3 regions of the Bacillus basilensis genome follow, and region 1 is predicted to be linked to each of the others. Evidence: riboswitches for the same ligand, from Rfam matches in the RefSeq annotation. Region 1 holds a riboswitch; each other region holds the start of a gene.

Region 1 (10,947 bases):
CTTGTCGAATCGTCGATATATTGAAATAATCGTTGATATATTCCGAGTTGTGGTCGATATATTCAGTTGGAAACCCCCTTGGGTATCCTGACTCCCCCCAACACAACATAAAAAAGCGCCCTGCACAGCAGGGCGCTTCCACTTTAAATATTAACCGATAGAACCTTCCATCTCAAACTTGATTAGGCGGTTCATTTCAACTGCGTATTCCATTGGAAGTTCGCGAGTGAATGGCTCGATGAAGCCCATTACGATCATTTCTGTAGCTTCTTGCTCAGAAATACCGCGGCTCATTAGGTAGAATAATTGTTCTTCTGATACTTTCGATACTTTCGCTTCATGCTCAAGTGAAACGTAATCGTTTTTGATTTCGTTGTAAGGAATTGTATCAGATGTAGATTGGTTATCCATGATTAACGTGTCACACTCGATGTTAGAGCGAGAGTTTTTCGCTTTTGGTCCGAAGTGTACGATACCACGGTAAGTTACTTTACCACCATGCTTCGCAATCGATTTAGAAACGATTGTTGAAGATGTGTTTGGTGCTAAGTGAATCATTTTCGCACCAGCATCTTGGTGTTGGCCTTTACCAGCAATCGCGATAGATAATGTTAAACCACGAGCGCCTTCGCCTTTTAAGATAACTGCTGGGTATTTCATCGTTAATTTAGATCCGATGTTACCGTCAATCCATTCCATCGTTGCGTTTTCTTCACAAACGGCACGTTTTGTAACTAGGTTGTATACGTTGTTCGCCCAGTTTTGGATTGTTGTATAACGGCAATATGCATCTTTCTTAATGATGATTTCTACTACCGCACTGTGAAGTGAGTTAGTCGTGTAAACAGGTGCTGTACAACCTTCTACGTAGTGTACGTGTGCGCCTTCGTCTACGATAATAAGCGTACGCTCGAATTGTCCCATATTTTCAGAGTTAATACGGAAATACGCTTGAAGTGGTGTATCAACTTTAATACCTTTTGGAACGTAGATGAATGATCCACCAGACCAAACTGCAGAGTTTAATGCAGAGAATTTGTTGTCTGTTGGTGGGATTACTTTTCCGAAATGCTCACGGAAAATATCTTCGTTCTCTTTTAATGCGCTATCTGTATCTTTGAAGACGATTCCTAGAGCTTCTAGGTCTTCTTTCATGTTGTGGTATACAACTTCAGATTCGTACTGTGCAGATACACCAGCTAAATATTTTTGCTCAGCTTCTGGAATACCTAATTTATCAAATGTTGCTTTAATTTCATCAGGTACTTCATCCCAAGACTTCTCAGATTTCTCAGATGGTTTTACGTAGTACGTAATTTCATCGAAATCTAAGTCGTTTAAGTCGCCGCCCCATTGTGGCATTGGCATTTCATAGAACTTATCCAGTGATTTTAAACGGAAGTCTAACATCCACTGTGGTTCTTCTTTCATACGTGAAATCTCTTCAACGATTTCTTTTGTTAAACCGCGTCCAGCACGGAAAATCGAAACGTCTTTGTCTTTGAAACCATATTTATAATCGCCGATATCTGGCAGTTGCTTCGCCATGTTGGTGTGTCCCTCCTTAGATAACCTCGTTTTTAGGAACCTGTAACATTACTTATCTTCGTTTAAGCCCTTTTCTAACGCTTTCCACGCTAATGTTGCACATTTAATACGTGCAGGGAACTTGCATACGCCTTGTAATGCTTCAATATCTCCTAAATCAATGCTGTCATCGTACTCTTTTCCTAGCATCATGTCAGAGAAAATTTTAGAAAGCTGAAGTGCCTCTTCAATTTTCTTACCTTTTACTGCTTGTGTCATCATTGAAGCTGAAGACATTGAGATAGAACATCCTTCTCCTTCAAACTTCGCCTCTTGTACAATACCTTCTTCTACTTTCATCGTAAGTTGAATACGATCGCCGCAAGTTGGATTGTTCAAGTTAACGGTAACACTATCTTCTAACACGCCATGGTTACGAGGATTTTTGTAATGATCCATAATAACTTGACGATATAACGTATCTAAATTATTAAATGACATTTGTGAAATACTCCTTTGTCTTGATTAGCGATTCAACAAATGTATCAATTTCTTCTTTTGTATTATATAAATAGAAGCTCGCACGTGCTGTTGAAGAAGCTTTCAGCCACTTCATAAGCGGTTGTGCACAGTGGTGTCCTGCGCGAACCGCAATACCTTCTACATCTAATACAGTCGCTACATCGTGAGGATGTACGTCTTCAATATTAAATGTAACAAGACCAGCACGATGCTTTGGACCATAAATTGTAACGCCGTCTACTTCTGATAGTCTTTCTAAAGCGTATTGCGCTAATTCATGCTCATGCTTTTCAATATTATCAAGACCAATTTCTTCTAGGAAATCAATTGCCGCACCAAGTCCGATTGCATTACCGATAATCGGTGTACCTGCTTCAAACTTCCACGGAAGCTCTTTCCAAGTAGATTCTTGTAAATCTACGAAATCAATCATTTCACCGCCAAATTCAATTGGCTCCATATTGTTCAGCAATTCTTTCTTACCATATAATACGCCGATACCTGTAGGTCCGCACATCTTATGAGCAGATAATGCGTAGAAATCACAGTTTAAATCTTGTACATCTACTTTCATATGAGGTGTACTTTGTGCACCATCAACGACCATAATTGCACCGTTTTCGTGTGCGATTGCTCCGATTTCTTTTACAGGGTTAATCGTTCCAAGTACGTTTGATACTTGCATAATAGAAACGATTTTTGTATTCGGTGTAACTGTTTGACGAACATCTTCTAAAGAAATTGTACCGTCTGGTTGAAGCGGAAGGTATTTTAACGTTGCACCAGTTTTCTTAGCAACTTGTTGCCACGGAATGATGTTACTATGGTGCTCCATGTAAGAAATAACGATTTCATCGCCTTCTTTTACATTTTCAAGACCATAGCTAGCCGCTACTGTATTTAATGCAGTTGTCGTTCCGCGCGTGAAAATAATCTCTTCCATTGATTTCGCGTTAATAAACTTGCGAACTTTCTCGCGTGCACCTTCATACGCGTCGGTAGCTTTCGTACCGAGCGTATGAACACCGCGATGCACGTTAGAATTATATTCTTTATAGTAACGTTCTAACGTTTCAATGACTTGAATTGGTTTTTGAGAAGTTGCTGCACTATCGAAATAAACAAGTTGTTTGCCGTTCACTTTTTGATCAAGAATTGGAAACTGTTTGCGTATTTCATGAATATTCATTAGCGAACTTTCCTTTCAATTACCTCAACAAGCTGTGCCTTTACTCCTTCAATTGGAAGCTCATTAACTACAGGTGCTAAGAATCCATGGATGACTAAACGTTCTGCTTCGCGTTTTGGAATACCACGGCTCATCAAGTAGTATAGTTGGTATGGATCTACGCGGCCTACTGAAGCTGCGTGACCTGCCATTACATCATCTTCGTCGATTAAAAGAATTGGGTTTGCATCACCGCGAGCTTTTTCATCTAACATAAGAACGCGAGAAGATTGTTGTGCATTTGATTTAGATGCACCGTGTTCAATCTTACCAATTCCGTTAAAGATAGATGTTGCACTATCTTTTTGTACACCGTGTTTTAAAATCCAACCTTCAGAGTGTTTACCGAAGTGAACAACTTTAGTTGTAAAGTTTTGTGTTTGGTTACCACGGCCAATTGTTACTGTTTTCGTATCAGCATATGAACCGTCGCCCATTAAGTTCGTAACGTTCTCTGAAATTGTGTTTCCGTCATTCATAAGGCCTAGAGCCCAATCAATACGGCCGTCGCGTCCTACAACGCCGCGGCGGTTAACGTAAGTTGTTACGTCTTTTGCTAATAGATCAACCGCACCGAATTTCACTTGTGCGCCTTGTTCCACGATTACTTCTGCTACGATATTTGCAATACCTTTAGCATTTTCATTTGCAACGTAGTTTTCTACATAAGTTGCAGTACTGTTCGCATCAGCTACGAATAATACGTGGTTATATACGTTAGCTTCTTCGCCGTCTACTAAGAATACAGCTTGAAGTGGAGTTTCAAGAACAACGTTTTTCGGAACATATACGAATGCACCGCCGTTGATTAATGCAGCATGAAGTGCAGTTAGACGATGCTCGTCTACTTTCACGCCATCTTTCATTAAATACTTTTGTAATAGTTCAGCATGCTCAGTTGCAGCTGTTACGATATCTGTGAAAATAACACCTTTTTCTTTTGCTTCGTCTGCTAAAGAAACGAACGCAGTTGTACCAGTACGTTGCACTAATACGCTGTTATTTTCATCGATTAAGTTTTTCACTGCTTCTGGAAGCTCTGTTAAAGAACTTACAGGCTCTTGCTTAGCAGCGTCGCCTTTTCCGATAAAGTCCCATTTTTCAATTTTCGTTTTATCAGGCGTTGGCATTGGAAGTTCAGTTGCTTGTGCAAGAGCTTGTAAGCGGAACTCAGTCAACCAAGCAGCTTCGTTTACTTCGCTTGCGCGTTGACGGATTGTTTCTTGATCGAAAGGTAATGTACCGATTGTCATGTTTATGCTCCTCTCTTACGCTTCTTGCTCTGTTGTTTCGTCTTCAATACCTAATTCTTTTTTAATCCAGTCATAACCTTCAGCTTCTAGACGTTGTGCAAGCTCAGGGCCACCAGATTTAACGATACGACCGTTCATCATAACGTGAACGAAGTCTGGAGTGATGTAGTTTAATAAACGTTGGTAATGCGTAATCATTAGGCAACCGAACTCTTCACCGCGCATTTGGTTAATACCTTTAGATACAACTTTTAATGCATCGATATCAAGACCAGAGTCGATTTCATCTAAGATTGCGATTTTTGGCTCAATCATCATTAATTGAAGAATTTCGTTACGTTTTTTCTCTCCACCAGAGAAACCTTCGTTTAAGTAACGTTGTGCCATTTCTGGATCCATTTCTAGGAATTCCATGTTTTTATCTAATGTACGGATAAATTTCATAAGAGAAATTTCATCGCCTTCTTCACGACGTGCATTAATTGCAGAACGTAAGAAGTCAGCGTTTGTAACTCCGCTAATTTCACTTGGATATTGCATTGCTAAGAATAGACCTGCTTGTGCGCGCTCGTCTACTTCCATTTCTAATACATCTTCACCGTCAATGATGATGCTACCTTCTGTTACTTCATACTTTGGGTGACCCATAATTGCAGAAGATAAAGTTGATTTACCTGTTCCGTTAGGTCCCATAATTGCGTGGATTTCTCCACCTTTTACTTCAAGGTTTACACCTTTTAAAATTTCTTTGCCGTCAATTGATACGTGTAAGTCTTTAACCGTTAATGTAGAACCAGCCATCTCAATACCTCCATTAATCCTATATATACATTTTAAAAATTCCTAAAACGTTCATATTCTCATTTTATTCTCATTCTAATTTTATATCAAATAAAATGATATCGCAAACGACGAAAAAAAGTAACAATTTTTTCACAAATGTATATAAGTATTTCCTTTTCACCTTTCTATGATACACCTTTCTTCTTATTTATATAAAGAAAAAAGGACTGGAAAATTACCAGTCCTTTCCTTCATATTTATTCACTTACTGGCAGTACAGCACCTTTATATTCTTTATTAATAAAATCTTGAATTTCTTTTGAATGCAGTACTTCTACTAGCTCTTTAATTTCTTTTTTCTTCTCGTCACCTTTACGAACTGCAATAATATTTGCGTATGGAGAGTCTGATCCTTCAATCGCAATTGCATCCTTTGTTGGATTTAAATTTGCATCAATTGCGTAGTTTGAATTAATGAATAAAGCATCACCTTCATTATTTTCATATAACTTTGGTGAAAGTCCAGGTTCTACATCTGTTTTAAATTTTAAGTTTTTCGGATTTTCTACAACATCTTTTACTGTCGCCTTAACAACATCTACACCGTCTTTTAATTTAATAACGCCGCCTTTTTGTAATAACGCTAACATACGGCCACGCTCCGCTACGTTATTACTCATAATCACGGTTCCACCATCTGGTAAGTCTTTTAAGCTTTTATATTTCTTAGAATAAATGCCCATTGGCTCTAAATGGATTTTTCCTGCGTTTACAATTTTATATCCTTTTTCTTGGATTTCTTTATCTAAATACGGAATGTGCTGGAAATAGTTCGCATCTAAATCCTTATCCGCCAACGCTTTATTCGGTAACACATAGTCTTGGAATTTTTTAATTTCTAATTTAATACCTTTTTTCTCTAATATTGGCTGTGCTTTTTCTAAAATAACAGCGTGCGGCACGTTAGAAGCTCCCACAACAAGCTTATTTTCCTCTTTTCCTCCACAAGCAGCTAATGTAAATACAGACAGCGCTGTAACAACTGACAATAGAATCTTTTTCATATGATGTCCCCTTCTCCTGTATAATTATGTAGTTATAAAAAGGGCTGGCATACACCAACCCTTACACAGCAATTATTCTTTTACAGGAACAACTGCCCCTTTATATTCTTTATTAATAAAGTCTTCAATTTCTTTAGAGTGTAATACTTCTACAAGAGCTTTAATCTCTTTCTTATCTTTATCGCCTTTACGAACAGCTACTACGTTTGCGTACGGTGAATCATTTCCTTCAATGGCAATTGCATCTTTTTCTGGATTTAACTTCGCATCAATTGCATAGTTCGAGTTAATTAAAACAGCGTCGCCTTCTTTATTGTTATACACTTGTGGTAATAAACCAGGCTCGATATCCGTTTTGAATTTTAAGTTTTTCGGATTATCTGCAATATCTTTTGGAGTTGCTTTAACGGGATCTACTCCATCTTTAATTTTTAAAATGCCCTCTTTTTGTAAAATTGCTAAACCACGTCCATGGTCAGCAACAGAATTACTCATAATAATTGTTGCACCGTCTGGAAGCTCTTTTAAGCTCTTATATTTTTGAGAATATACACCAATCGGTTCTAAATGAATTTTTCCTGCCACTTCAAAATCATATTTTTTATCTTTAATTTCTTTTTCTAAATACGGAATGTGCTGGAAGTAGTTTGCATCTAAATCCTTATCCGCTAACGATTTATTTGGCAACACGTAATCTTGGAATTTTTTCACTTCTAATTCAATTCCTTTTTTCTCAAGTAACGGTTTTGCCTTTTCTAAAATTTCAGCGTGCGGTACGTTAGAAGCCCCCACAACTAGTTTCTTTTCATCTTTATCTTTCCCGCCACAAGCAGCTAACCCCAAAATAGAAGTTGAAATAAGTGCTGTAAGTAATAATTTTTTCATTTGAAACATCCTCTCGTTTTTTATTATCTTTTATCTATTCGAGTCGTTACACGATCACCAATCCACTGAATGAAAAATACAACTAGTAATACACAAATTGTCGCAACGATTGTTACGTCATTATTTCCTCGTTGGAACCCTTCTAAATAAGCAAGTGTTCCAAGGCCACCAGCACCAACAACTCCCGCCATTGCTGTATAGCCTACTAAAGCAATTGTCGTAACTGTAATACCAGACACTAATGCTGGTAACGATTCTGGAATTAGCACTTTCAAAATAATTGTGCTTGTTTTTGCTCCCATTGCTTTTGAAGCTTCAATTACACCTTTATCAATTTCACGAAGGGCAATTTCAACCATTCTTGCGTAAAACGGTGCCGCTCCAATAATTAAAGCCGGAAGTGCAGCACTCGCTCCAAGAATTGTTCCAAGCAGAATCTTTGTGAATGGGATTAATAAAATGATTAAAATAATGAACGGTATCGAGCGGAAAATGTTTACGAACGCTCCAATCGCCGTGTTAACCGCTTTGTTTTCCCATAAATTATCTTTCGCTGTCATAAAGAGTAACAATCCTAAAATGAGTCCTAAAACAAATGTGGCAAGAGCTGCGATTGCCGTCATATATAACGTTTCACCAGTTGCTTCTAACATTTGATTCCAATCAACGTTTGTGAGTAACTTATCCATGTGCAATCACCTCCAGCTCTACTTGATCTTGATGTATTCCCTCTATTGCTTGCTGAATCGCTGTTTCCTCACCATTTAAATGAACAACTAAACTACCGTAAGAGCCGTTATTCGTTTGTGCGATATTTCCTTGCAAAATGCTAACTTCTATATCACTGCGCTGCATTAATCTTTGAAGCACTGGTCTTTCTACAGCCTCACCGATAAACTGCAAACGAATTACTTTTCCATCTGGATACTTTTCAATTAAACTTTCAATCGTTTCATTTGTATCTTCAGAATCCGTTAACTGCTGTACAAATCGTTTCGTAATGTCTTTCTGCGGATTACGGAACACATCAAGTACTGGACCTGTTTCTACAATCTTTCCTTTCTCCATTACCGCAACACGATTACAAATCTTTCGAATTACGTGCATCTCGTGTGTAATGAGTACAATTGTTAAACCGAGACGCTTATTAATATCTAATAATAAATCTAGAATTTGATCTGTCGTTTCTGGATCAAGAGCTGACGTTGCTTCATCACATAAAAGTACTTTTGGATTGTTAGCTAATGCTCTTGCAATCCCAACGCGTTGCTTTTGTCCTCCGCTTAGCTGGGATGGATACGCGTCTCCTCTTCCTTCTAAACCAACAAGATGAATTAATTCATCAACACGTTTTCTTCTCGCCGCCTTATCGACACCTGCAATTTCAAGTGGGAACTCGATATTTTCACGTACAGTTCGTGACCAAAGTAAGTTGAAGTGCTGAAAAATCATTCCAATTTCTTGCCTTGCCTTACGAAGTTCGCTTCCTGTAATGGCTGAAATGACACGATTTGCAATTGTAATTTGGCCAGAAGTTGGTTTCTCTAGCTGATTGAATAATCTAATTAAAGAACTTTTTCCAGCGCCACTATATCCGATAACACCAAATATTTCACCTTTATCTATTTTTAAATTGGCATTATCTACAGCAGTGACATCACCGCTTTTTGCTTTATATATTTTCTTTACATTTTCTAATAAAATCATGATGTTCACCCCTTTTTGTTTGGACATACTCCGCAATTTTTTATTTTTGATGCGTGTAGTCCACCGTTATCACTACTTTTATTATTTGAATGTCCTCCACATTCAAACAACAAAAAAACCTTTCCGCTTTAGAGAAGCAGAAAGGTTTATATGCGTATATAACAACATTATCCCTCTCTCTCATCTCTCAAAGCATTTGCTTTGCAGGAATTGGCACCATTTCAACATAAGTTGACGGTTGCCGGGCTTCACAGGGCACAGTCCCTCCACCTCTCTTGATAAGAGAAATCAGATTACATTTTCGTCTGATTTGTAATTTATGAAATTGTCTATATTTTATGAATTGAATTGTATCAATATCCACACACCATGTCAACAGAAATTTTCGTAAAAAATGAAACTTCAGAATTTTAAGCACCTACTGACATTGGTTTACATATATGAAACATCGATTCAACCAATAGCATCGTTCGATACGTTCCCGAATATTGCACTCGTCCATCATTCATTAGCATTTGCAATCGTACATTGCCGTTCACCAATTCTTTTATATCTTCCTCATCTACACAAACGATCTGCTCCGTTCCTCTTTCCTCATGTAACAGCTCTATATAATCTCTTGAAATTTGTAACGAACAACTTTCATCTCCAAAGCGGAAATTAACAGTTTTCTCTCCTTGTCTTAAAAGCGGCTCTAAATGATATTGACCATTAGCGTAATTTACAAATGATTGCAGCAAAGAATATAATTTCACCCTAAATCACATCCTTCATATCACTTTCTATTACACATACCATTCCCTCTCACTAAAGAGCAATCCTGTTACTTTCGCTCGACAAATACTGTAATCACCCTGCATCTCGACATATTTCCCAAGAAATATGTCGAGGCGGCAAAAACTTTGCCGCCTACTTTAATTCCGTATATAAATATTCAACTGAATGAAATGCATATATCTTCTTCATGAGTGTCCCATTTTCAAAAACAAGTAAACACGGTACACTTTCGATTCCATACTCTTTCGCTAAATGCGGAGCATAATTTAAATCTAACATCCCAATTTTCAGATCCTCAATTGTCATCTCAACAACCGTTAACATCTTTTTTGCTAATTGGCATGTTCCACACATTGGAGTATATACATATAGCACTGTTTTTTCTTCGTTCTCTATTAAGGCTGTAGCTTCGGCTCCTGTCCAGTCAATCACTTCTATCATTCCTTACCGTAAATATTCTGTATAAACGTCAATGTCAGCTCCCCATAATACATTTGCTAAGTGTGAAGATGGCGCAGTTGCCACTTCTCGGTACGAGCGATCAATATAAATATGCTCTGCTTGCGGAAATTCTTTTCGAAATTGTTTCCTTAACTTTTCTCCAGCATCATCAGCATCCACTAGCACATACACTTCCTTATCAAAAAACTGATCAACGAGCTCATCCATTTTCGACAAACCAATTGTACCATTTGTACAAACAATTTCCACCGGTTCACGAATAATAGATTCAATCTTTCTTCTATCTGATGTACCTTCTACAATAATGACTTTTTCTACATAAATCATATGTCATCACCCGATCACCATATACTATACAACCTTTAACTTAGTATATAGTATATTCGTTATTTTCATGTTGTTTCCTGTTTATTTTTGCAAAAGAAAAGCGCAAGCGGCTCGTTTAGAACAGGAGGGCATTGGAACTCCTGAACTAGAGGCGCCTTTTGCCTCAAGTGAAGGAGTGAAATGACCGACTGTTCTAGCCGCTGGAGCTGGATCATAATGAAAAGCGCAAGCGGCTCGTTCAGATTGTGAGTGGGATGGAGCTTCTGACGTAAAGGCGCCTTTTGCCTTGCAGGAAGAAGCGAAACCACCGAACAATCTAGCCGCTGGAGCTGGATCATAATGAAAAGCGCAAGCGGCTTGCTTAGAACAAGAGGGCATTGGAACTCCTGAACTAGAGGCGCTTTTCGCCTCA
Region 2 (10,947 bases), on a different contig from region 1:
TTTGTATAAAAATATACCTTAAGTTGATGGATGTGTGGCGGTACCCCATGCCCATCAACTTAAGGGATTTATTAAACAAAAACGTAAGCTTTCTGGTTTGGGTTTAAATAGAAACCTGTCAATAAAATTAGGATTGCATTGGAAATGTATTTCGGTTGTTTTTTGTTATATATTTGGACCAGTATACAGTTATGCCAAATCCAATAGTAAGAATTAATCCTGCAAAGATATATGGTAGATTAACATTTACATTAAGTAAAATGCCTCCCGTTGCTGGCCCTATTATATTCCCGAGACTTGTATAAGTAGAATTCATCCCTCCGATAAATCCTTGATTTTCTCCAGCTATTTTAGAAAGTAATGTTGTAATTGCTGGTCGAAGTAAATCAAATGCCAAAAAGATGATAAACGTTAAAATCGCGACCATCCAATAATTACCGACAAATGTAGATACAACTATAATTATAGCGGCTATAAATAAGCTATATTTAATGATTCCTTTTTCACCAAATTTTTTTACTAATTTTTCAAAGAACATGATTTGTGCTATTACTCCTAATATGGCGCTTACTGAAATAATTATTGATATATCTTTAGGTGTAAAACCAAACTTTTTATCAACAACAAAGCTAAACATATGTTCATAAGCTGATAAACCACATCCTAAAACAAAAACAAGTAATAATGGGATAAAATATAAAGGGTGAAAAGATTGTTTAATTTCTTTTAAAAAACTAACTTGTATTTTGTTATCTTGCATTTTAATTCGTTGTTCTTTAGATACAGGTTCTTTCAAAATGAATACTGAAAAACACGCAGCGATACCAGAAATTACTGCTGCAAAAAAGAACGGTGCACGTATGCCAAAATCAGATATAAAGCCACCAATACCAGGTCCAATAATGAATCCTGTACTAATAGCTGCTGATAAATACCCTAATGCTTTTGCTCTGTTTTCTAATGATGTTGTATCAGCTATAAAAGCAGTGACTGCCGGCATCATACATGCAGCACTAACACCTCCTAGTGCTCTAGAAAGAAATAATACCCATATTTGATTTCCAACTCCAAATAAAAATTCAGAAAAGGAAAATAGAATTAACCCTGCTATGATCATTTTTTTTCGACCAAATATATCTACCCATATTCCGGCAATAGGAGATGTTAATAGTTGAAAAAATGCAAACATAGCAATTAAATATCCCATAGTGTCAGTGCCTAAATGTAATGCCCTCATATAAGATGGCATTACAGGAACTACAAGACCAATTCCTAAAAATACGATAAATACATTAAATAATGCTAAAACTAAAGCTAAATTTTTCCTATTGTATATACCCATATGACTTTCCTCACCTTATGATTAATTATATATAGACATAAAAAAACTTTTTTATGTAATTGTCTTTAGGATAAACCTTAAAGTAACTTTAAGGTCAATACAAAAATTAAAAACGTAAAAATATCTATAAGGCGTACCACCAAATCAGGTTGCCCCAAAACGATAAAATGAACTTCATTGCTATAAAAGACTCAAATTTTTCGTTTTGGAGCATTATAAAATTTTAACTTGATGGTGATGGGGTGGGGCAAAAAATAGTACGATTTTATTTCAAAGACACAACGATCTTACTACGCACTTTTTATTTATCCCACACTCTCATATGCTAGTATTATTATTTTTTATTACTAATGTTGCCGTTTCACTCGGATGGCTAAGAGGAAAATGATGGCCGTATGGAACAAAATCAACCTTACCAAGATGCGATGGAGCAGAATAGGCTCTGTCATAATCCCCCCAAATAATGTGAAGATTATACTTTGTTACTTCATTGAAATCACCTTGATCGTTTTTCAGTAGTAAACTGTTAAGCTGAACCGTAGTATTTAAAATTCTAGGAGAAGTAAAACTGGTACTTATTTTTTCAATATAATGTTCAGGGATGCTCTCCATACTTTCAAACAAACCATTACTTAATAAATAACGCCCTATCAAATTAGTAGTTGCTAATTTTAATGTCCATTTGTTCATAAATTGAGGAACATTTAGCGATTTAGCATTTTTTTTAGCAACAGGTGGCTGAAGTAAAGTGATTGAATACTTCTTATCTATGTACTCTTTTACTAATGCTTCCAGAAGAATAAACGCACCAAATGAATGGCCAATTAGATGTGCACCATTAGTAGCTTTCTCCAATAACTTTTTCACTACATTCAAATAGATATCTAGAAGATTTTTCTCTTGTTTAAAAGGAGAACGTCCCAAACCTGGAAGATCCAAAATCCATACAGGTTGACCAGTTTTTTCATGAAGCTCTTGTGCTAAAGGAAATAAATCCTCTCCATCACTCAATAAACCATGTAATAAAATAAACGGTTTACCCTCTCCTTGTAATTGGTAAAGGGTATTGTTATCGCATAATGTTCGTTTAAATAAATGATTATGCTGGCCATTTTGATACATCATTCGATAATCCAAATCAGCTACTACGGCAGGGAAAAATTTCATTACACTCGTCTTCTTAAACCAATCTCCTCCCATAATTTTTTCCGCTGAAACATTTGAAAATTTTCGTTTTGTAATAAAATTCAGTCCATCAGAAGGAATTTTTGTTATTTTACTTACTCCACTATTCATAATTGCTTTCATAAGTGGCATTGGAACAGAGATTTTTGGTGCCCTCAAATTCATACTTTCCGACATAATACTTAATAATTCAGCAATGTTCTGATCGTGCGGTTTGTCTTCAACAAGTGTATATGTTTGAATAGTCGGTTGCTCCAATTTGAAAACCTGCACAATAAACTTCGCAAGCTCATCGTTTGAAATAAGAGGTAACCTATATCCCTTACCTCCAGGAATCACTGGCATGAGCCCTCTTCGCATACTCATAACAAGCAAACCTAATCCTGCTATCTGCTCTGTACTCCCTGTTTTACTACTACCGACTACAGTTGGCGGATTAATTACAGAAAGCGGATAACCTACCGCTGATGCCTGGTGACGGATATAAAGATCTGCTAAAAATTTTGTTCTCTCATATGGGTTTTTTATTTTCAAATAATTGTTTCCTTCTTTAAACACATCAATTGCAATCTTACTATTTTTATCATCAAAGGGACTCATATAACCTACAACATGAATAAATTGTTGCAAGCCCTTCAATTGATGAATACTTTTAGCTAATTCACTAATATGTTTGGCGCCATTTAAAAATACGGAAGCTGCCTCTTTACTTGTCGCTTGAATATCCATGGGGCCTCCTGCGTGAATAATCACATCCGCTTTCAATACCCTCTCCTTATCTTCAGCACTTAGACCTAAATCTATTTTCGTCAAATCACCTTCAATAAAGTGCATAAATGCCTTTTTTAAGATGCCTCTTTCTTGAAAAATGCGTATTGCTTTACTTTTCGACCTTACTAAAAGAAGAATTTTAACATCCTCTTTGGCTAATTCTTTCACTAATTGTTTTCCAATAAAGCCTGTTCCACCAGTTAAAAATACTGTTCTCATATAAAATCCCCTTTGTAGTACTAATCAGTACTAATTTGATGTAAAAAAAAAGCTTCTTTTATCGAAGCAATTTTAAAAAATGATCTGCTGTTTTCGTGATTACAGTTGCATCCTTCAATGTTTCTGAAATAAATAACGCTCCTTCAAGATTTGTAATAAAAAGTGATGCAACCTCATCAATATTAATCGTATTTCTGAATTCTCCATTCTCTACCCCTTGTTTAAGTAATAGAGAAACTTTCTCTTGTAATCCTGTAAAAAAAAGACCTATTTTTTCTTTTATTTGCGTGGCCTGTTTAGGACTTTGAATATAAAGAGTAATAAATGGACAGCTCCCCTTATACTCTCTCGACTGAACTCCTTGTGATAATTGCTTTAAAAACAGTTGGATACGATCTTCAACTAAAAATTGGTTCTGAGAAAGTACGTCATCAATTGCAGATTGATACATTTCAATCCAATAATCAACGACCCCTTCTAATAATACTTCCTTATTAGAAAAGTGATAATACACATTAGACTTTGAAACTTTGCTTACACGTACTAATTCATCCATACTTGTATAAGCAAACCCTTTTTCTAAAAATAATGTTGCAGCTACTTCAATCACACGTTTTTGATTCATTAATTTTACCTTTGTCATAACTAGAACTATATAGTACTAATTTAAATATTGCAAGTATTTATGTTAATTTTTAAAAAAGTTTGATTAAAAAAGTTCCACTAACATTGATTTTACTGCAAAAAAATCTTATTTTGAATAAAGTTGAACTGAACCCCGAAATTGTTAATTCACTATCGTCTAATAGGGGTCACCATACATGCCCATCAACTTAAGAAAAAGAAATGCCCCCTGATTCAAGTTGTCTAGCGAAAAAATCACGTTTTAATAGACTTCTTTATCATGCATACCTTTCTATAAATTACCAGATATGAAACAAGGATCGTTTCATATCTAGTAATTTACTTGATTAGCTTGATGGGTATGGAGTAGTGCCCCTATAAACAAAACCCACCAGAAACATCTAAAATTTGCCCTGTTACCCAGCGACTATCAGAAGAAGCAAGGAATGCTACTACATCTGCAATCTCTTCAACTTGCCCTATTCGTCCGAACACAGATGAATTCGTAGCAAAATTTCGTATTTCCGGATCATCTAGCAATTTCGCATTCATATCTGTCTTCGTGTATCCAGGCATGATTGTATTCACTGTTATACCTCTTTCTCCGAGATGTTTAGCAAGAGGCAGTGTCATCGTATTTAGTGCACCTTTACTTAAACCGTATGCAATTGAGCCTGTAAAACCAAGTCGTACTTCAGCTGATGAAATGTTGATAATTCGCCCTTCTGCTCGTAGTAATGGTAATGTTTGCTGAATTAAAAAGAACGGTGCCTTCATATTTACTGCCATAATTTCATCAAAAACTTCTTCTGTCGTATCTTCAATCGTTCCTTGTGTACCTATCCCTGCATTGTTTACTAAAATATCAATCTCTGATGTACCAACTCTTATTTGTAATTCATTCTTCAATTGTTCTACTATCTTTTTGACACCATCCATTGAATTGAGATCTGCTTCAATTAAGAATGCCTTTCCTCCATTCGATTCAATCTCACTAATTGTTGCATCTGCAGCTATTTTATTTCGGCCGTAGTGAATCGCTACTAATGCACCGTCGTTTGCCAATCTCATCGCAATCGCACGACCAATACCGCGACTTGCCCCTGTTACTAACGCGATTTTCCCATCAAGATTCTTCATTTCTTCCATCCTTCCTAAATTTCCGTTTGATAAAAACCTATACTTATATTTTCATGTAAACACCAATAATTTTAAATATATATTTATAGGTAATTCAATTCGTTAGCTTATGATATTATAGTTATAATTCATGATTTACTTTAGAAAACAAAATAAGGAGGCTACACAATGCAAAACGCTGTAAAACTGGATGAAACTGATCATAAAATAATGAACTTGTTGTATGAAAATGCGAGAATTTCCGTTTCAGAAATAGGACGAATTATATCCATGACGCAGCCTGCTGTAAAAGAGCGTATTAATAAACTTGAAGATCAAGGAGTTATAGCGGCTTACCGAACGAAATTTGAGCCTTCCAAAATTAATAAGAACATTCAAGCATTCATCATGTTTAAAACGAGCCAATGCTCTGATTTTATCCAATATTGTAATGCCGCTCCTGAAGTAACAGATTTATATCGAATTAGCGGAGAGTTTAATTATATGATGAAGGTCATGAGCGATTCGATGGATTCTCTCGCTACATTTTTAGACTCTTTAATGCAATTTGGCTTATCATCTCCTTTAATTGTATTAAAGAGTGAATTTGAGGAAAAATTGTCGTTCTGATAAAGGGATACGTATTATCCCCCGCTAACAGTAAAAGTTTTTCCTTTATGAGAAAAACCAACAAAACCAATGATTAGTAAACAAAAAAGAACATTGATATTTCAATGTTCTTTTTTATATCTCTACTTATTAATTAGATTGTGCTTCGAAAAGAGCACCTTAATCCCCTTATCCCTGATTCCTCTGCGCTTCTCTAAACTCCTCCTTCACCCTCTCTAACAGCCCTTCTTCCGTAATTAATCGATACGCTGTATTTGCTAATGCTTTTGCGGATGTAATTAATGCTTTATCTCCTAATTCTGAGCGTGCTGCTTCTCTAAATTCATTCGTATGTGCAATTAAGTCATCTGGGCCGATTTTAATGTACGGGTGAATGGTCGGTACGACTTGGCTTACGTTTCCTGCGTCGGTTGAACCAATGCCAAGTCTTTCTTTACGATTTACTTCTTCACCTAGTAATTCTAGTTCTTCCGCTACGATGTCGTTATATGTTTTTGTTACGAGTAATTCATCGATCTCATTTTGGAATTGATGGATTTTTACTTTCGTACCTGTTGCTAGCGCTGCCCCTTGTGCGATGTTTTTCACTTTCTCTGTTACTTCCGCACATCTTTTTCGCGTTGCTGCACGAATGAAGAACCTTGCTGCGGCGTAGTCAGGAATAATGTTAGGTGCTTTTCCTCCTTCTGTAATAACGCCATGAATCTTCACATCTGACGGAAGTTGTTGACGAAGTGCATTAATACTGTTATACAGCTGAATAACCGCATCTAATGCGTTAATCCCTTCTTCAGGTGAAGCTGCAGCATGAGCTGTTTTTCCGTAAAAATGAAAATCAAGTGGATCAACTGCTAGTGAAGGACTCGTTGTTGCTGTTTTTCCGCTCGGATGAATCATAAGCGCCGCATCAATATCTTTAAATAAACCTGCCTTTACATAACTCGATTTTGCGCTACCGTTTGGCCCACCTTCTTCTGCCGGTGTTCCGAAAACGACAACCTCTCCGCCTATTTCTTCAAGCGTTTCTGATAATGCAATTGCTGCTGCAACACTAATTGTGCCGATTAAATTGTGACCACACGCATGGCCAAGTCCTGGTAAAGCATCATACTCAGCTAAAAATGCGATAACTGGTCCTTGTTTCCCTGAACTTTTTCGTGCGATAAAACCTGTTTCATGTCCAGCTATATTGTGCTGCAACTGGAATCCTGCACTACCTAGCAATAAACTTAACGTTCTAGATGCGTAAAATTCTTGGTTACCAATCTCCGGATTCGCATGAATATCATGACTTGTTTCTATGTACTTTTCCTTATTTCTTTCGATACTCTCTTCAATTGTTTTTCTTTGTGACGTTACTCCAGTCGCTCCCATTTGTCTTCCCCCTTTTATTTTCACGTAAAAAAGCCTCTTTCTAAAAGATAGAAAGAGGCTTCTGTATATACAGTCAAAATGAGCTTCTTTCTTATCTTTCAAGTTACCTTGCTGGAATTGGCACAGTATTCATAAAGAATCCGCTGCCGAGGTATCGTAGGGCCAGTCCCTCCACCTCTCGTGATAAGAATTTTCATAAAATTATATTAAATTACATTCATTCTAAGTTCATTTCAAATAAAAGTCAAGGAATTCCTATCCGAATTTACCGAATATCTAAAAATCCTTTTAATACACCAATTGCCTCAGGTGCTTGCAGTCTTGCACATACGTACGGAAATTCTATACTACCTTCAAACATCATTTGAGATGTAAGCGGTGCCCCTGCCCAAAAGATTTCATCATCGATTACGATAAATGGGAAGGCTTTATTTTGCCTTTGTAACTTTACATTTTTCAGTGGAACTGGTCCATCACTATACACTGTTATTTGCGCATTTGTACGCATTAACGCTTGCCATACTCGTTTATCTACTTGTTTTGTACTTGGAAGTGAAATAATGATTTTTCGTTTTGCAGCTAAAATATCTTTTAATAGCCCTTTCGTTTCCTCAAGATTCATTTCCATAAACCAGCGTAATCGTTTCGATATTTTTCGTTCCCACAATTGCCTTGATGTCGTACGATCATACACATCTCCATGACGTTCTATATGAGCTGTTAATTGTGATAACGCTTGTTTTCTTGAAAGATTTTTACGCATATAATGGCAATCCGATAATTGAATGAACTTCCCTCTCGCTCTTGTCACTGCTACATTGACGAGACGATGGTTTTTATGGTCAAAGAATAACACGCCAGGGCGTTCTTGCGGATAACTATCAACCGTATCAAAAATCATCATATCTCTTTCAGAACCTTGAAACTTATGAACTGTCGCTGCTAAAACAGGTATGTGTTGATATTTCGTTCTCTGTAACATTTCTCTAATACACGTTGATAAAAAGCGGGATTGTGCCCTGTAAGGTGTCACAACACCGATCGATTGCACACCATCTAACAGTCCGATTAACATCATTTGCATCGCTACTAAACCAGACATAATATTAAAACGCGATCCTGAAGCAGCATCCTTTAACGAAAAAGCTCCCATTAAGCTCGTATCAAATAAAATACTCGCTTCATTTGCGAACGGTTGTAGTTTCGCAAGTTCTTTACGTTCTGAAACTGACGGATGATCGTATACTCTATTTTTATAAATAAATGAGTTTGTAAACTTAGATATATCCGCATGCATACGTCTTTGTTCCTGCAACATAAACAGGTTCGGATGTGCTTCTGATTTATTAACAGACTCAACAATCCCAGCATGGTAAAACATATCTTCGCCGAGCCATTTGCGAACGAGTTCATGGTTTGCCATCGCAATTGGAGGTAACTGTAAAAAGTCTCCACAAACGACGATACGTTTTCCAAGTGAAGCAGCTAATGCAATTTGCGGAACATATGCCATACTCACTTCATCTACAACAACTAAATCAAATGTACGCTCGTAAATAAGTGAATCAATGGCACATTTCGATAAAGTTGCGCCGATTACTTTCGCATTTTCAATGTATTCTTTTTCTACTTCTTTAATTTTCGCTTTTTGCTTTCGAAGATCACTTTCAATCTCTTGTATACGCTTCTTATCAGCAGATGTTGCTTTATACGATAAAATCTTTTCACGAAGATCTTGTCGTGTCTCTTCTAAATAGAGTCTTTCTTCTCCCCAAGATCCGTTCGTCGTTTCAACTAACTTCGACGCAAGTAGCGTTTCATGATTTCTTATATGTTCATGTTGACTATAACCGTAACGAACAATTTCGCCAGGCGTCCATTTCTTTTTCTTTTCAATTTGCTTCGTTACTTCACTCATTAATACGTCCACTGCTGCGTTACTATGAGCTAACACAAGTACCGATTTTCCTTTTTGATAATGAGCCGAAATAATACGTGATAAATTGTAAGACTTCCCTGTTCCAGGCGGTCCCCACACGTACGTTGTCGGATTGTAAAACGAACGATACGCCAATTCATTTTTCGGATTTTTCATCTTCTCAATATGTTTCGGACTGCTCGTCCCATCAACAAGACGCTTTATACGATTACGTTTTAGCTTATCTTTATGCGCCTCTTTCAATCGCTCTTGCAGTTGCTCTAAAAGCTGCCACGGTTCACTATATAAAACAGCCTCTCTTATTTCGCCTTGTATATAATCATTTAACTTCAGTTCTATTTCTAATCCATGTACAGATAATACTTCTCCTGTCGCTTCCTCACCATCGAACTCAATTCGAATAGGTGAACCTTCAGGTAAGCTTACTTCCGAAATAAGCTGAAATACATATACTGTACTTTCATAATCTGTATATAAAAAACGACCGTTCATGATAGAAATTTTACTACCACCTATCGTTTTCCAATGTTTAATTTCATACGCTAATGCATAATGCCACTCTTTCATCGTTTCCGATAATGAAGGAGTTTGAGTAGGTGTATTCATCGTATAATCTCCTTCCTTCTCCCCAAACATACTTTCTCACTATACCATATAACACGCTAAAATTTGTAAGGTTTTTATCTTGCTTATTTTCTTAATTTTCAATATTATTTTACATATAAAATTTTCAGAAAGAAGGAATCTACATGCCAATTAGAAGAATAGAACACGTTGGACTTATGGTTGCTAAATTAGAAACATCTATAACTTTTTATGAAAAAGTAGTTGGCTTACAGCTTATTAAGCGAATGGGACATCCAAACCCAGACTTAAAACTCGCTTTTTTAGGTGTGGAAGAATCGAAGGAAACGATACTGGAACTCATTGAAGGTTACAACTCCTCTCTTCCGGCAGAAGGAAAAGTACATCACATTTGCTTTAAAGTGGATTCATTAAAAGAAGAAATTGAAAGACTCAAGAAACATGGAGTAACCTTTTTACTAGGAGAAGAAATCGAAACATTACCGGATGGAACACGTTACATATTCTTCGCGGGTCCTGATGGGGAATGGATTGAGTTTTTTGAAACCAAGAGATAAAGTAAACCTTTATGTTGCGGGATAGAAAAGGAGCCGGAATTCCGGCCCTTGTTTTTAACCAGTAACAATGAAACATACCTCCAACCTGAGAATTCACCAAGGTTAAAAACATAATTATTTTGTTAGGAGGAGAGAATGGTAAATACAGTCTTTATTATTGTTTTTTGGATACCTATACTATTTCCAATCCTTTATGTAATCAAGATAAAGGATTGGAATATAAAAACAGCTGCCTTATTTGTTGGAAGAATTCTATTAAGTATTGTCTATTTTATAAATGGAATGGTGTTAGGTAGAACCTTCCCTATGAAACAAAATGGGATTTCTTTATAAAGTCTTTGCAACATGAGAAAACTGATGCGCTTATAGAAGTATTACTTTTTAGTATGATCGTCATTTTTGGCTTACTAACTACATTTAATTATATAAATAAAAAGAAATATGATGTTTCCCTATTTCTTTTCTTGAGGCTTTGTTTTTATTTCAAAAAAGAAATCATAATTTTCTCTAGTTCAGCCTTATTTAACACATCATCAATAATTACAACTTGATAAGAACTGTCCTTTCCTTTTGCAGGAACAATCATTTTCATGCCCTTTATA
Region 3 (10,947 bases), on a different contig from region 1:
ATGCTAGCAAGTACGTTACATACAGCTGGTTGTTGTGGTCTAACTACTTCTTTCTCTTTCTCTTTCTCATGATGTCTGCACTCTCTTTCATGATGATGACAGTCTCTAAAGTTATCACAGCATCCAAATGATCCAAACATAATCCTCATCACCCCCTTCACACTTATAATCTATGTAAGTTCGGTAATGAGTGACTGGACAGAGAGTGGAATTTTTTCTAGGGGATTTTCTCATTTTAAAAGACTAGCTGGGTGTTTATTACGGGATGATGTTTAAAATAGGATAGATATCACAAAAAAATGTAAAGACCACCGAAATGAATGAAATAGGGAGCCTTTACACTTTTTTGCTTTTATATAAAACGATGATATATACAGGAAGAGCTAGGAGTAGTGGTACAATGGATCTTGCAGTATGTTTTTCTGATTCTAATTGGAACGCTTCTTCTTTTGGAAATTGTAAAACTGAAATGTTTGCAGCATCGCCAATAAAATATAGAAGCAGTACAGTTACTATGTAACATAAAAGTGCGATAAAGCTTCCGTATGAACTCAATGAAAATCCCTCTCTTGTTATCTATTTGTTATCATTGTATCACAATTGTAACAAAAATACACGGTTATATTTCGTTGCTTTAACAAAATTCGACACAAAACGCCATTTATTTGTATGGGAATAGCATGAAATTTACTATTTTTTTATATGTAGATGTCGAATAATACATTGTAATATTACGGATGTGTGACAGAACATAAAAAAACGAAGGTAATGAAATTACCTTCGTTTTTTATTATTTTGCCCATTCACTTACTTGCTCTACGCTCATTCGAGGTGCAGGATGACCTTTTAAAGTTGATTCACCAATTGTAATAAGCATAATTGGTACGTAACGAGATGAAACATTGAATTCTTCTGTAAGTGCTTGTGGGTTGAAACCACCAATAGCACAAGTATCCCAGCCAGTTGCTTTAGCCGTAAGCATAAGTTGCATTGCTGCTAAAGATGCATTTGAAAAGGCTGCATCTCTTGGGAATTGTTCACGAGCATATGCAGACTCAATATTTTTAGCTAAGCGCTCTTTTGCTTCGTCTTTCATAAATCCTTGTTCTACAATTGGAGCATAAACTGGTTCAACGTTTTTATAAGCTTCTAAATCACCTAAAATAGCGACTACAGCTGAAGCATCAAGGATTTGTTGCTGGTTATAAGCAATTGGATGCAATCGTTTCTGTACATCTTCACCTTGGAATACGAGGAATTTCCAGTGCTGTAAGTTCCAAGCAGAAGGTGCTTGAGCAGCGCCCTTTAGAATCTCGTGTAACTCTGTAGATGAAATTTCTTTTTCTGGGTTGAATGCACGTGTAGATGTGCGTTCGTATAGAACATTAAAAAAGTTGTCGTTTGTCATTATATATCCTCCAAATTACAAATCAAATTATGAAAAAATACATGTAATATATTCTACTTACATTTTGTAAGTTGTCGAATTTAAGAATATAATATATTTATTTTAATTGTCAAGTTTTAAAGGGGAAGCTAGGGCATTCATACAAACGATACAATTCTTATAATCATACACTAAAAAAGGAATTTATAGAGTGAAAAAACGAAGAGAACATTCTCAATTAGCTTGTTAATATGAATTCCTCACTGATTAGAGTTTTTAGAGAACAATCTTTTAAAATGTTTGTGAGGAATTCAGTAGAACAAGATATATGAAGTGAGTGAAGACTAGTGATGAACATACTACATTTTTTATTAGAGAATACGGTTTTCCAAAATGTATTACAAGATCTTCAGTTAAATGTCCTTTATATAGAAAATGGATGCACACATCAACAAACGATAGAAAATATCCATCCAAAATGTATGTTTATAGCAAATAGTTTCGAAGAAGGAGAATTATTGTTTCAGAGGACTAAACCACATATTGTAATTATGTATGTAACAGATTTTTCTCAAATAAAATATATAAAGAATATGTATAATCCACAGGGTACATTTATTGTCATTTGGGATCAACATATAACAAGCGAGTTTGCAGAAGTGCTGACGTTAGGAATACGTAATATTGTAATAGCCCCTGTGACTCCACAAATGGTGTTAGAGGAAGTGAATAAGAGTTTGTATCAGCTTTCTTTAGTACGGCAAGTAAGTTTGCAACAAGAACTACTTCAAACGATGTTTGATTTTCAAAATGATCTATTATTTATAGTAGAAGATGATGAGATTGTTGATTGTAATACAAATTTTTTAGAGTTTTTTGGATATGAAAATTTGTTTGCCTATCGTGAGCAACATTTAGTATTTGCTGAACATTTCATTAGAGAAAATGGATACTATTCAACAACTCATGATATAACATGGTTAGATGATACATTATCATATGATAGAAGAATTAAGATGACCAATTATGAAGGGGAAGTGTCAACTTTTTTATTGCGTGCGACACCATTGCCAGAAGATTTATCAAGATTTATTGTGAAGTGTACAGAGATTACAGAATTAGATGAAATCTATCAAGAACAAGAAAGGCTTGCTATGATAGATTCGTTAACAGAGATTTATAATCGTTTGAAATTCCAACAAATACTAGAGGCAGAATGGGATAATGCGATGCGTAATAATGAAAACATAGCACTTATTTTATTTGATATAGATAATTTTAAAACAGTAAATGACACGTATGGCCATGATTTTGGTGACTTAGCATTAATTCAGCTTGCAGAGCTTATGAAATCTAAAGTGGAGCAGCAACATGTGTTTGCAAGGTGGGGAGGAGAAGAATTTATTATTTTAGTAACTAATACAGTAGAAAAAGAAGCATTTCAGGTTGCGGAATCATTACGATTTTTCATTGAAACAAAGCAATTCTCAGGAATTTCAAAATTAACAGCGAGTTTTGGAGTTGCATTATATGAACAAGGAATTACAAGAGAAGAATTAATGCAACGAGCGGATATTGCATTATATGAAGCGAAAAAAAATGGAAAAAATCAAGTGTGTATATATAGAAAAGAAAAAAAGTGATTTTTCGCAACAAATTGTTGCGATTTTTTTTTATTGTTCGATAATAGAATGTAGGGGGGATTTTGAACGAAGGAATTATGGAGGAACAACATGATAAAAAAAATAATGAAGATGGCTTCGCTGTCAGTTGTAGTTTGTGGTGGAGTATACTATTTTCTCTATAACCCCAATATAAAGGAAAGCACTGTATTAACCACTAAGGTGAATCCTACTATTGAATCAGAAGTACAAGAGAATATAGAAGAAAAAGAAGAACAGCAAATTGATTATGCTAGTATATCTCAAAAGTTAGATCAATATTTAATAGGAAAGCAATTTAATGGAACAGTTTTAGTAACAGATAAAGAGCATGTTATATTGAATAAAGGATATGGGTATGCTGATGTTCAAAATAAGATAGAGAATACACCTCAAACGAAATATCGTGTCGGTTCTATTACGAAAACAGTTGTGGCCACATCTATTTTGCAGCTACAGGAACAAGGGAAGCTAAATATTCAAGATAATGTAAATAAATATATTCCCTCTTTTCCAGTAGATAAAAATATTACTTTATATCATTTGTTAACACACACATCAGGTTTACCAGAAAGCGGAAAAGGGAAAGTGAATGCCGCTTCTCGTATAAACTTAGTAAATTGGATTGGAAGCCAAAAATTAGAATTTCCACCAGGCACAGGTTGGAAATATACAGATTATAATTATATGGTGCTTGCCTACATTATAGAAAGCATATCAAAAAAACCTTTAGGAGATTACATAAAAGAAAATATATTTACTAAAGCAGAAATGCATGAATCCGGTATGGGAAATATGGCTCAGGAAGATCAGCATTTTACTAAAGGATATGTAAAGAAAGAGAATGTACTTGAACCTGCAAAAAAATTGTTAATGGATTGGTTATATGGATGCGGTGAGATGTATACAACAGTTGGCGATATGAAGAAGTTAGACGAAGCGATTATAAATGGGAAACTTCTTTCTGAACAAAGTATACAAGTGATGTTTTCACCTTCAACAGAACGGAAATATGCATTTAGTTTTTACATATATCCGGATTATTTTCATAATCATGGTGTACTATCTGGTTGGAACACTTTCAATAATTTTAATAAAGAAAAAGGGACTTTTGTTATTTTATTTTCAAATGTGAAAAATAGTATGGATGATGATTTTAATAAAGAGTTCCGAAAGATGGTAAGTGATTTATTAGAACAAAGGGGATGAGAAAATGGAAAATAAAAATTTATCAATAGGTTTCATCGGTATTGGAGTAATGGGAAAAAGTATGGTTCATCATTTAATGCAAGATGGTCATAAAGTATATGTATATAATAGAACGAAAGCGAAGACAGACTCTTTAGTGCAAGATGGTGCAAATTGGTGTGATACACCGAAAGAGTTAGTAGAGCAAGTTGATGTTGTAATGACTATGGTTGGATATCCACATGATGTAGAAGAAGTGTATTTTGGGATAGATGGGGTTTTGGAGAATGCAAATGAAGGAACAATCGCAATTGATTTCACGACATCTACACCAACATTGGCAAAGCGTATTAATGAAGCTGGTAAAAGAAAGAATGTATATACGTTAGATGCGCCTGTATCTGGAGGAGACGTCGGTGCGAAAGAAGCAAGACTCGCAATTATGGTCGGTGGCGCGAAAGAAATATATGAAAAATGTTTACCGTTATTTGAAAAACTAGGAACAAATATTCAGTTGCAAGGACCAGCTGGAAGTGGACAACATACAAAAATGTGCAATCAAATTGCGATTGCTTCTAATATGATTGGGGTATGTGAAGCTGTTGCTTATGCGAAAAAAGCTGGATTAGATCCAGATAAAGTATTAGAGAGTATTTCTACTGGGGCAGCGGGTAGTTGGTCATTGAGTAATTTAGCTCCTCGAATGTTAAAGGGAGATTTTGAACCAGGATTTTATGTAAAGCATTTTATGAAAGATATGAAGATTGCTTTAGATGAGGCTGAAAAATTAAAATTACCAGTACCGGGTTTAAGTTTGGCGAAGGAATTGTATGAAGAGTTAATGAAAGACGGGGAAGAGGATAGCGGAACACAAGTGTTATACAAAAAATACATAGGGGGTAAGTGAGATGGATCTTCAAAAATTTGATGAGATGATTGATGCTGTACAACGAGCAACTTGTGTACAAATTAATGAAAAACAAAAAGAAGCTTTTAAACAAAAATATGATTTTGAACCGAAATTCGAATATGGAAGAGATGAGAAAGGGCATTACGTTATTCGAACTTCAAAAAAGATGCTAGAAGAAATGGAGTTTTATTTGGCATTGAAATATGATCAAGATGGAGTTGATCTTTATATGCAAGCAGAGATTGATGGTATATGCCACGTATCTGTTAGCTATAGTGAAGATGTCCTACATTTACAAGAATTGTTTCAATTTCTAGAAGAAAATAAATAAAAGTCCTCATTTGAGGACTTTTATTTATTTATATTTAATTTTATAATTATAAGCTAGAAGCACGGCGGCATCGTTCAATTGGGAATGGAATAACTTGCGCGATGTGATTAGGACCAAATTGTTTTGCACGAGCATGGCGTATTATATAAAATGCAGACAGAATTGAAACAGGAATAGCGCCGAACAAACCAAAAAGTAAAGCGCTTACACAAGATGCGACAAAACCTAAAACACCAACTTCTAACTCTTCCATAATAGCTCCTAGAATAACAGGAAGTGCTCCACACGTAACCCCTAGTATAAGTGCGATAAGTAAACTCATGATTATCCCCCTCTGTTTGCGATATTCTTTTCCTTCTTAGTTATTTGTAGTATATCATATACAAAACAGAATTTTCAGAAAAAATTCAAAAAAAGTTCAATAAATGTTCAAAAAGTGTTAAGAAATACCCTTAAAAAATAGAAGGAGAAGATTGTTTTTGAACAGAAGGACTCATACGTTTGAGAAAATAAAAAATCAGGCTTATTTCATTTTTTGAAATAAGCCTGTTCCATAGGAGGATGTATATATGTAGAGTGAATAAAAGGTTGGAAAAGGGGATCCAAGTCCTTTTATTCAACTAACTACCTTAATAGATTGGAACCCAGCCTTCAGCTGTAACAAAAATACGAATAGCTACAACTTGACGATCATCTTGCAAGGTGAAATAATGTCTTGCATTTTCAGGAACAGATATGAGATCACCTGGCTCAAGTTCAACGTCAAAGAATTTCCCATCTTTGCCTTCAATAGCAAAGATGCCATGCCCGCTAACAATAAAGCGAACTTCATCATCAGTATGATGGTGTTCTTTTTGAAAATTAATTAATAATTCGTCAAGGTTAGGTGTGCTATTTGAAAGTGAAATTACATCATGTGCTTTATAACCTCGACGTGCTGAAACATCAGCGATTTCTTTTGAAAACACAGCTAATATTTCAGCTTTGTTTTCATCTGTTAACGAATAATTTTCATTTAAATGAGGAGGAAGTTTAGAAATATTCCATTTCTCATATAAAACACCTTCCTCTTGTAAAAATTTAGATACTTCCACTTCATTTTCAATGCGAGTATTTACTTCATGAATACGAATTTGCGCCATTAGAAACGCCTCCTTGAATTGATAATAGTTTTATATGAAATTGGAATAAAAACTCATAAGCCTCTAATCTTTTCTTTGCATCAAAGCTATCTCGGCCCCATACGGTAATACCATGGTTACGGATTAATACTGCTCCCGAATCTCCTTGTATATGCTTTCGGAAGGTTTCTCCAAGCGTTGGGATGTGGGCATGGTTTTCAATAATAGGAATGTGGATTGTTGCACCTTCTTCCCAAATATCGAGAGCTTTAATAATTTCTTGATTTTGAAGGGTGACGGTATCACTATATAAGTTTGTGATGACATTATTATCAGTTGTATGAACATGAAGTACGCATCCAGCATTCGTATTGTTATAAATATGCGTATGCAAGATTGTTTCTGCTGAAGGGCGTAATTCAGTCTCTAATACGGGAACCCCTAGATGATCTACTAGGAGAAAATCATCTGGAGTCGTTTTTGTTTTATCTTTACCACTTGCTGTAATAAGAAAAGTAAGTGGCTCATGACTAACCTTTATAGAAATATTACCACTCGTTGCTGGAAACCAATTTCGTGTTGTTAATTCTTTTTTTATCTCGCTTAAGTCAAACCATTGACGAAACAGTTGTTTCATAATTTCACCTCCAACAAATGTTTTAATGCAAATTGAACATCATGAAATGTTTCAAAAGGTGTATAAGCAATATGATTCTCTTCACATTTTGTAATAAGGAAGTCACGGGCAAATACTTTATCTGCTTGTTTTGCAGCTTGTAAATCAGTAATTGAATCTCCAATCACAATATGGAAGTCATTCGTATCACTTAATTTACGGATTAAAGATGATTTGCATAATCCGCAATGATTTTGACAATGATGATCACAAGGATGAGGCCATTTAACGGTAATGTATTCACTTGAAAAGTCAGTTTCATTACAGTAAATTTGCTCTTTAGGAATGAGTCCTTGTAAGAGTGGATAGACGAAGAAATCCATTCCACCTGATATAACGTAAAAAGAAATGTCATTTTCATTTACAAATTGTATAAATTCATGAAAACCATTACGAATTTCAGCAGTCTCTATTAAAAATTGAATAATCTCATCGTGCAGATTAGTAGGTATTAATTGAAATAATTGAGAAACACCTTCTTGAATAGATAGCTCTTGTGATAAAATTCTATTCTTTACTTCTTCGGCTTCTGGTGGTGCGAATTTTTCCATAATGGACATAATGTTATCATTATTTGTAATCGTGCCATCAAAATCACAAAATACTTGAATACTCATAATTTCACCTCATGAGAGGGATTTCCCCATATTTGTAGTGCACTATGCAAGTTTATGTCATCTACTTCATGGAGTGGTTTATTTTGCAAAGTAGCATCAATTGCAGCACGGAAAGCTTTACCGCCGCCTTGCGCCCCATTTGGATGTCCGTGTATTCCGCCACCAGCATTAATAACAACATCTTTACCGAAATCTCGTAGAATAAAGGGAACGAAACCAGGATGAATACCAGCAGACGGAACAGAAAAGCTCTTCTTGAAAAATGCATCGTCTTTAGTTAAATATTTTGAGATAGCAAGAGCCTCCTCTTTTTCTAGCGCAACACTTCCGTATGGAGATGGGAATAATGAAAAGTCAGCCCCAGCATAACGTAGTAGCTTTCCGAGTAATAATGGAGATGAAACTCCATATAACTTGGATGCTGAATAAGCACCACTTACAGCAGGATGTGCCATAATAGGAACTGGGATTTCATCATCTTCTGCAAGTGATTGTAGTACATCTAGTCCGTAAGCAAATACGTTAAATAATAGAATATCAGCTCCAGCTTGCACTGCACGTTTCGCATTTTCTTTTAAATCAAAAGTTCGTCCTGTTAAATTTACGGCATATAACGTTTTATGTCCGTATGTTTCATATACGGATTGTAAAACTTCTTTTCCCGATACAATGCGTTTCGTAAGAGGTGTTAATGCATTTTCAAATAATATTTCATCATCTTTTACTATATCTACACCACCAATTGCTTGATCGCGTAATTGCGTTTTTAAATACCCAATATTTCGTCCAATCATTCCTTTAAAAATACTCATTAAAAGGGGACGCTCATGTACTTGTAAAAGGTTTCGAATACCATCTATCCCGAATTTTGGACCAGGAAAATGCTCTTTTAACTCATCTGAAAAAGTTAAATCAATTAATTTTACTTCGCCATCAAGTGATAGCTTTCCAAAGGTAGTCGTTAAAATCGCTGGTAAATCTGGACTGAAGTTTAATAACGGATATTCGATTTTAATAATCCCGCGTTTTACTTTTTTTCGTAAATACGAATTGGTATGTTCTTGTTCAGCTAATTCCTCAACATGAATGACATTGCCTTTATGCTGTTTTAATTGTTCTTGTAATAAATTTGGTAAATGGGTCCAAGAGCCAATTGTTAATCCGAGTGCAATTTGCTCGGCCTTTTTTTCTAAGTTATGTGAATCATCATGGATTAAATACGTCGCTATTATTCCGCTCATTGTTAAAACCTCCTAGTTAAATAAAAAAACCTCTCAGCTAAGGAGAGGTTTTTTTACAACCAGCTCCTTATCTGTCAGCGTAATGCTGCGAGAATTAGCACCGTGTCTACAATTATGTAGATCGGTTGCCGGGTTTCGTCGGGCTCGTCCCTCCACCTGCTCTTGATAAGAAGTATTTAGAAATGTTTAAATTTTTAAGATAACTGAATTTTGTCAGATATTATTCGCGTTGTCAATTATTTTTTGAAAAAATTTAATTTATCAATTCGATTAATGGCTTCTCGTAATCTATCTTCTGTATGCAAGAGACCAACACGGACGTACCCTTCGCCATGTTCACCAAATCCAACACCAGGAGCAACCGCAACGTGTGCTTTGTCTAGTAAAATATCAGAAAATTGCTCAGATGTATAACCTTTTGGTACAGGAAGCCATGCAAAGAATGATCCTGTTGGAATGTTTACATTCCAACCAATTGAGTGACAAGCTGAAATAAGAGCGTTTCTTCGAGATTCATAACTATTTACAAGGTCTATTACGCAAGACTGTGAACTTAATAGTGCTTCGCGGGCAGCATCTTGAACTGCACCAAAAATACTAACATACATATGATCTTGTAATAAGTTAATTGTTTCGATCACACTTTCATTCCCTACAGCAAAAGCGATGCGCCAGCCAGCCATATTGAAAGTTTTCGATAATGTGTAAATTTCGATTCCTGTATCTTTAGCACCGTCTGCTTGTAAGAAACTAACAGGCTTTTGACCATCGAACCCAATAGCACCGTAAGCAAAATCATGAACAACTAATATATTGTGTTTATTAGCAAAATGAATAGTTTCATCAAAAAAATCTTTTGATGCAGTAGCACCTGTAGGATTATTTGGATAGTTTAAAAACATTAATTTTGCACGCTCGGCAATAGAGTCATCAATTTTCGTATAATCTGGTAAAAAATTATTTTCTGCAATAAGCGGCATTGTTTTAAATTGTGCTTTTGCTAAAGCAACTCCTGATAAATAATCTGGATAGCCTGGATCGGGAACGAGAATAGAATCACCAGGGTTTGTAAAACAAACTGGTAATTCTACTAATCCAGCCTTTCCACCAAACAAAATAGCAACTTCAGTTTTTGGATTTACTACTACATCATATTCACGTTGATAGAATGTTGCCACGGCTTCTTTTAAACTTTCATGTCCGCGAAATGGCGGATATTTATGATGAATGGTCTTTTCTGCAGCATCTTGTAAAGCTTTTACGATATGCTGCGGCGTTGGTTGATCTGGATTACCTTGACCTAGATTAATAACATCGTGACCAGCTGCAACGACTTTATTAACTTTTGCAACAAGTGAAGCAAAAAATTGTGTTGGCAATGATGTTACTATCTCAGAAGGTTGAAATAATTTCATACTTTCCACCTCTTTTGAAAGTTGTTACAATTCTAGTGACAAATGATATAATCTTTCCAGTATTTTGTAAAGAAAAAAATGAGAATGGGGCTGAAAAAATGAAAGTCGCATGTATTCAAATGGATATTGTCTTTGGAGATGTAGAAAAAAATATTGAGAATGCTAAAAATAAAATAAGCGAAGCAATGAAGGAAAGACCAGATGTTATCGTCTTACCAGAACTATGGACAACAGGTTATGATTTAATGAGACTTTCTGAAATTGCAGATAGGGATGGATTGGAAACGAAAGAAAAGTTGATAGAATGGTCGAAACAATATGGTGTACATATTGTTGGTGGTTCTATAGCAAAGCAAACAGAACAAGGTGTTACAAATACAATGTATGTTGTAACTAATAA

The links. Region 1 has a riboswitch for S-adenosylmethionine ahead of ACQVV1_RS23650 (methionine ABC transporter ATP-binding protein). Riboswitches for the same ligand answer to the same signal wherever they lie in the genome.
Region 2: linked by a shared signal. The riboswitch ahead of ACQVV1_RS09240 (M20 family metallopeptidase) and the one ahead of ACQVV1_RS23650 (methionine ABC transporter ATP-binding protein) in region 1 are both predicted to bind S-adenosylmethionine.
Region 3: linked by a shared signal. The riboswitch ahead of mtnW (2,3-diketo-5-methylthiopentyl-1-phosphate enolase) and the one ahead of ACQVV1_RS23650 (methionine ABC transporter ATP-binding protein) in region 1 are both predicted to bind S-adenosylmethionine.

What each region holds. Positions count from the first base shown of each region.
Region 1 covers NZ_JBNTQO010000017.1:23,490-34,436, reverse strand. The annotation lists gene sufB (Fe-S cluster assembly protein SufB) at 151-1,548, opposite strand; gene sufU (Fe-S cluster assembly sulfur transfer protein SufU) at 1,597-2,028, opposite strand; gene sufS (cysteine desulfurase SufS) at 2,018-3,238, opposite strand; gene sufD (Fe-S cluster assembly protein SufD) at 3,238-4,530, opposite strand; gene sufC (Fe-S cluster assembly ATPase SufC) at 4,546-5,331, opposite strand; gene metQ (methionine ABC transporter substrate-binding lipoprotein MetQ) at 5,571-6,377, opposite strand; gene metQ (methionine ABC transporter substrate-binding lipoprotein MetQ) at 6,450-7,262, opposite strand; gene ACQVV1_RS23655 (methionine ABC transporter permease) at 7,286-7,951, opposite strand; gene ACQVV1_RS23650 (methionine ABC transporter ATP-binding protein) at 7,944-8,969, opposite strand; SAM riboswitch class I at 9,147-9,254, opposite strand; gene ACQVV1_RS23645 (hypothetical protein) at 9,380-9,724, opposite strand; gene ACQVV1_RS23640 (thioredoxin family protein) at 9,879-10,187, opposite strand; gene ACQVV1_RS23635 (toprim domain-containing protein) at 10,191-10,535, opposite strand; gene ACQVV1_RS23630 (hypothetical protein) at 10,617-10,947, opposite strand, start outside.
Region 2 covers NZ_JBNTQO010000003.1:538,420-549,366, reverse strand. The annotation lists gene ACQVV1_RS09265 (MFS transporter) at 128-1,342, opposite strand; gene ACQVV1_RS09260 (alpha/beta fold hydrolase) at 1,661-3,517, opposite strand; gene ACQVV1_RS09255 (TetR/AcrR family transcriptional regulator) at 3,576-4,142, opposite strand; gene ACQVV1_RS09250 (SDR family oxidoreductase) at 4,517-5,281, opposite strand; gene ACQVV1_RS09245 (Lrp/AsnC family transcriptional regulator) at 5,450-5,890, shown strand; gene ACQVV1_RS09240 (M20 family metallopeptidase) at 6,059-7,264, opposite strand; SAM riboswitch class I at 7,353-7,454, opposite strand; gene ACQVV1_RS09235 (AAA domain-containing protein) at 7,530-9,839, opposite strand; gene ACQVV1_RS09230 (VOC family protein) at 9,953-10,345, shown strand; gene ACQVV1_RS09225 (hypothetical protein) at 10,481-10,678, shown strand; gene ACQVV1_RS09220 (M56 family metallopeptidase) at 10,824-10,947, opposite strand, start outside.
Region 3 covers NZ_JBNTQO010000002.1:269,501-280,447, forward strand. The annotation lists gene ACQVV1_RS04865 (DUF3915 family protein) at 1-140, opposite strand, end outside; gene ACQVV1_RS04870 (hypothetical protein) at 337-555, opposite strand; gene ACQVV1_RS04875 (nitroreductase family protein) at 791-1,408, opposite strand; gene ACQVV1_RS04880 (GGDEF domain-containing protein) at 1,738-3,030, shown strand; gene ACQVV1_RS04885 (serine hydrolase domain-containing protein) at 3,121-4,257, shown strand; gene ACQVV1_RS04890 (NAD(P)-dependent oxidoreductase) at 4,262-5,143, shown strand; gene ACQVV1_RS04895 (DUF3909 family protein) at 5,145-5,477, shown strand; gene ACQVV1_RS04900 (hypothetical protein) at 5,524-5,799, opposite strand; gene ACQVV1_RS04905 (1,2-dihydroxy-3-keto-5-methylthiopentene dioxygenase) at 6,107-6,619, opposite strand; gene ACQVV1_RS04910 (methylthioribulose 1-phosphate dehydratase) at 6,597-7,235, opposite strand; gene mtnX (2-hydroxy-3-keto-5-methylthiopentenyl-1-phosphate phosphatase) at 7,232-7,891, opposite strand; gene mtnW (2,3-diketo-5-methylthiopentyl-1-phosphate enolase) at 7,888-9,132, opposite strand; SAM riboswitch class I at 9,197-9,304, opposite strand; gene ACQVV1_RS04925 (pyridoxal phosphate-dependent aminotransferase) at 9,369-10,547, opposite strand; gene ACQVV1_RS04930 (carbon-nitrogen family hydrolase) at 10,562-10,947, shown strand, end outside.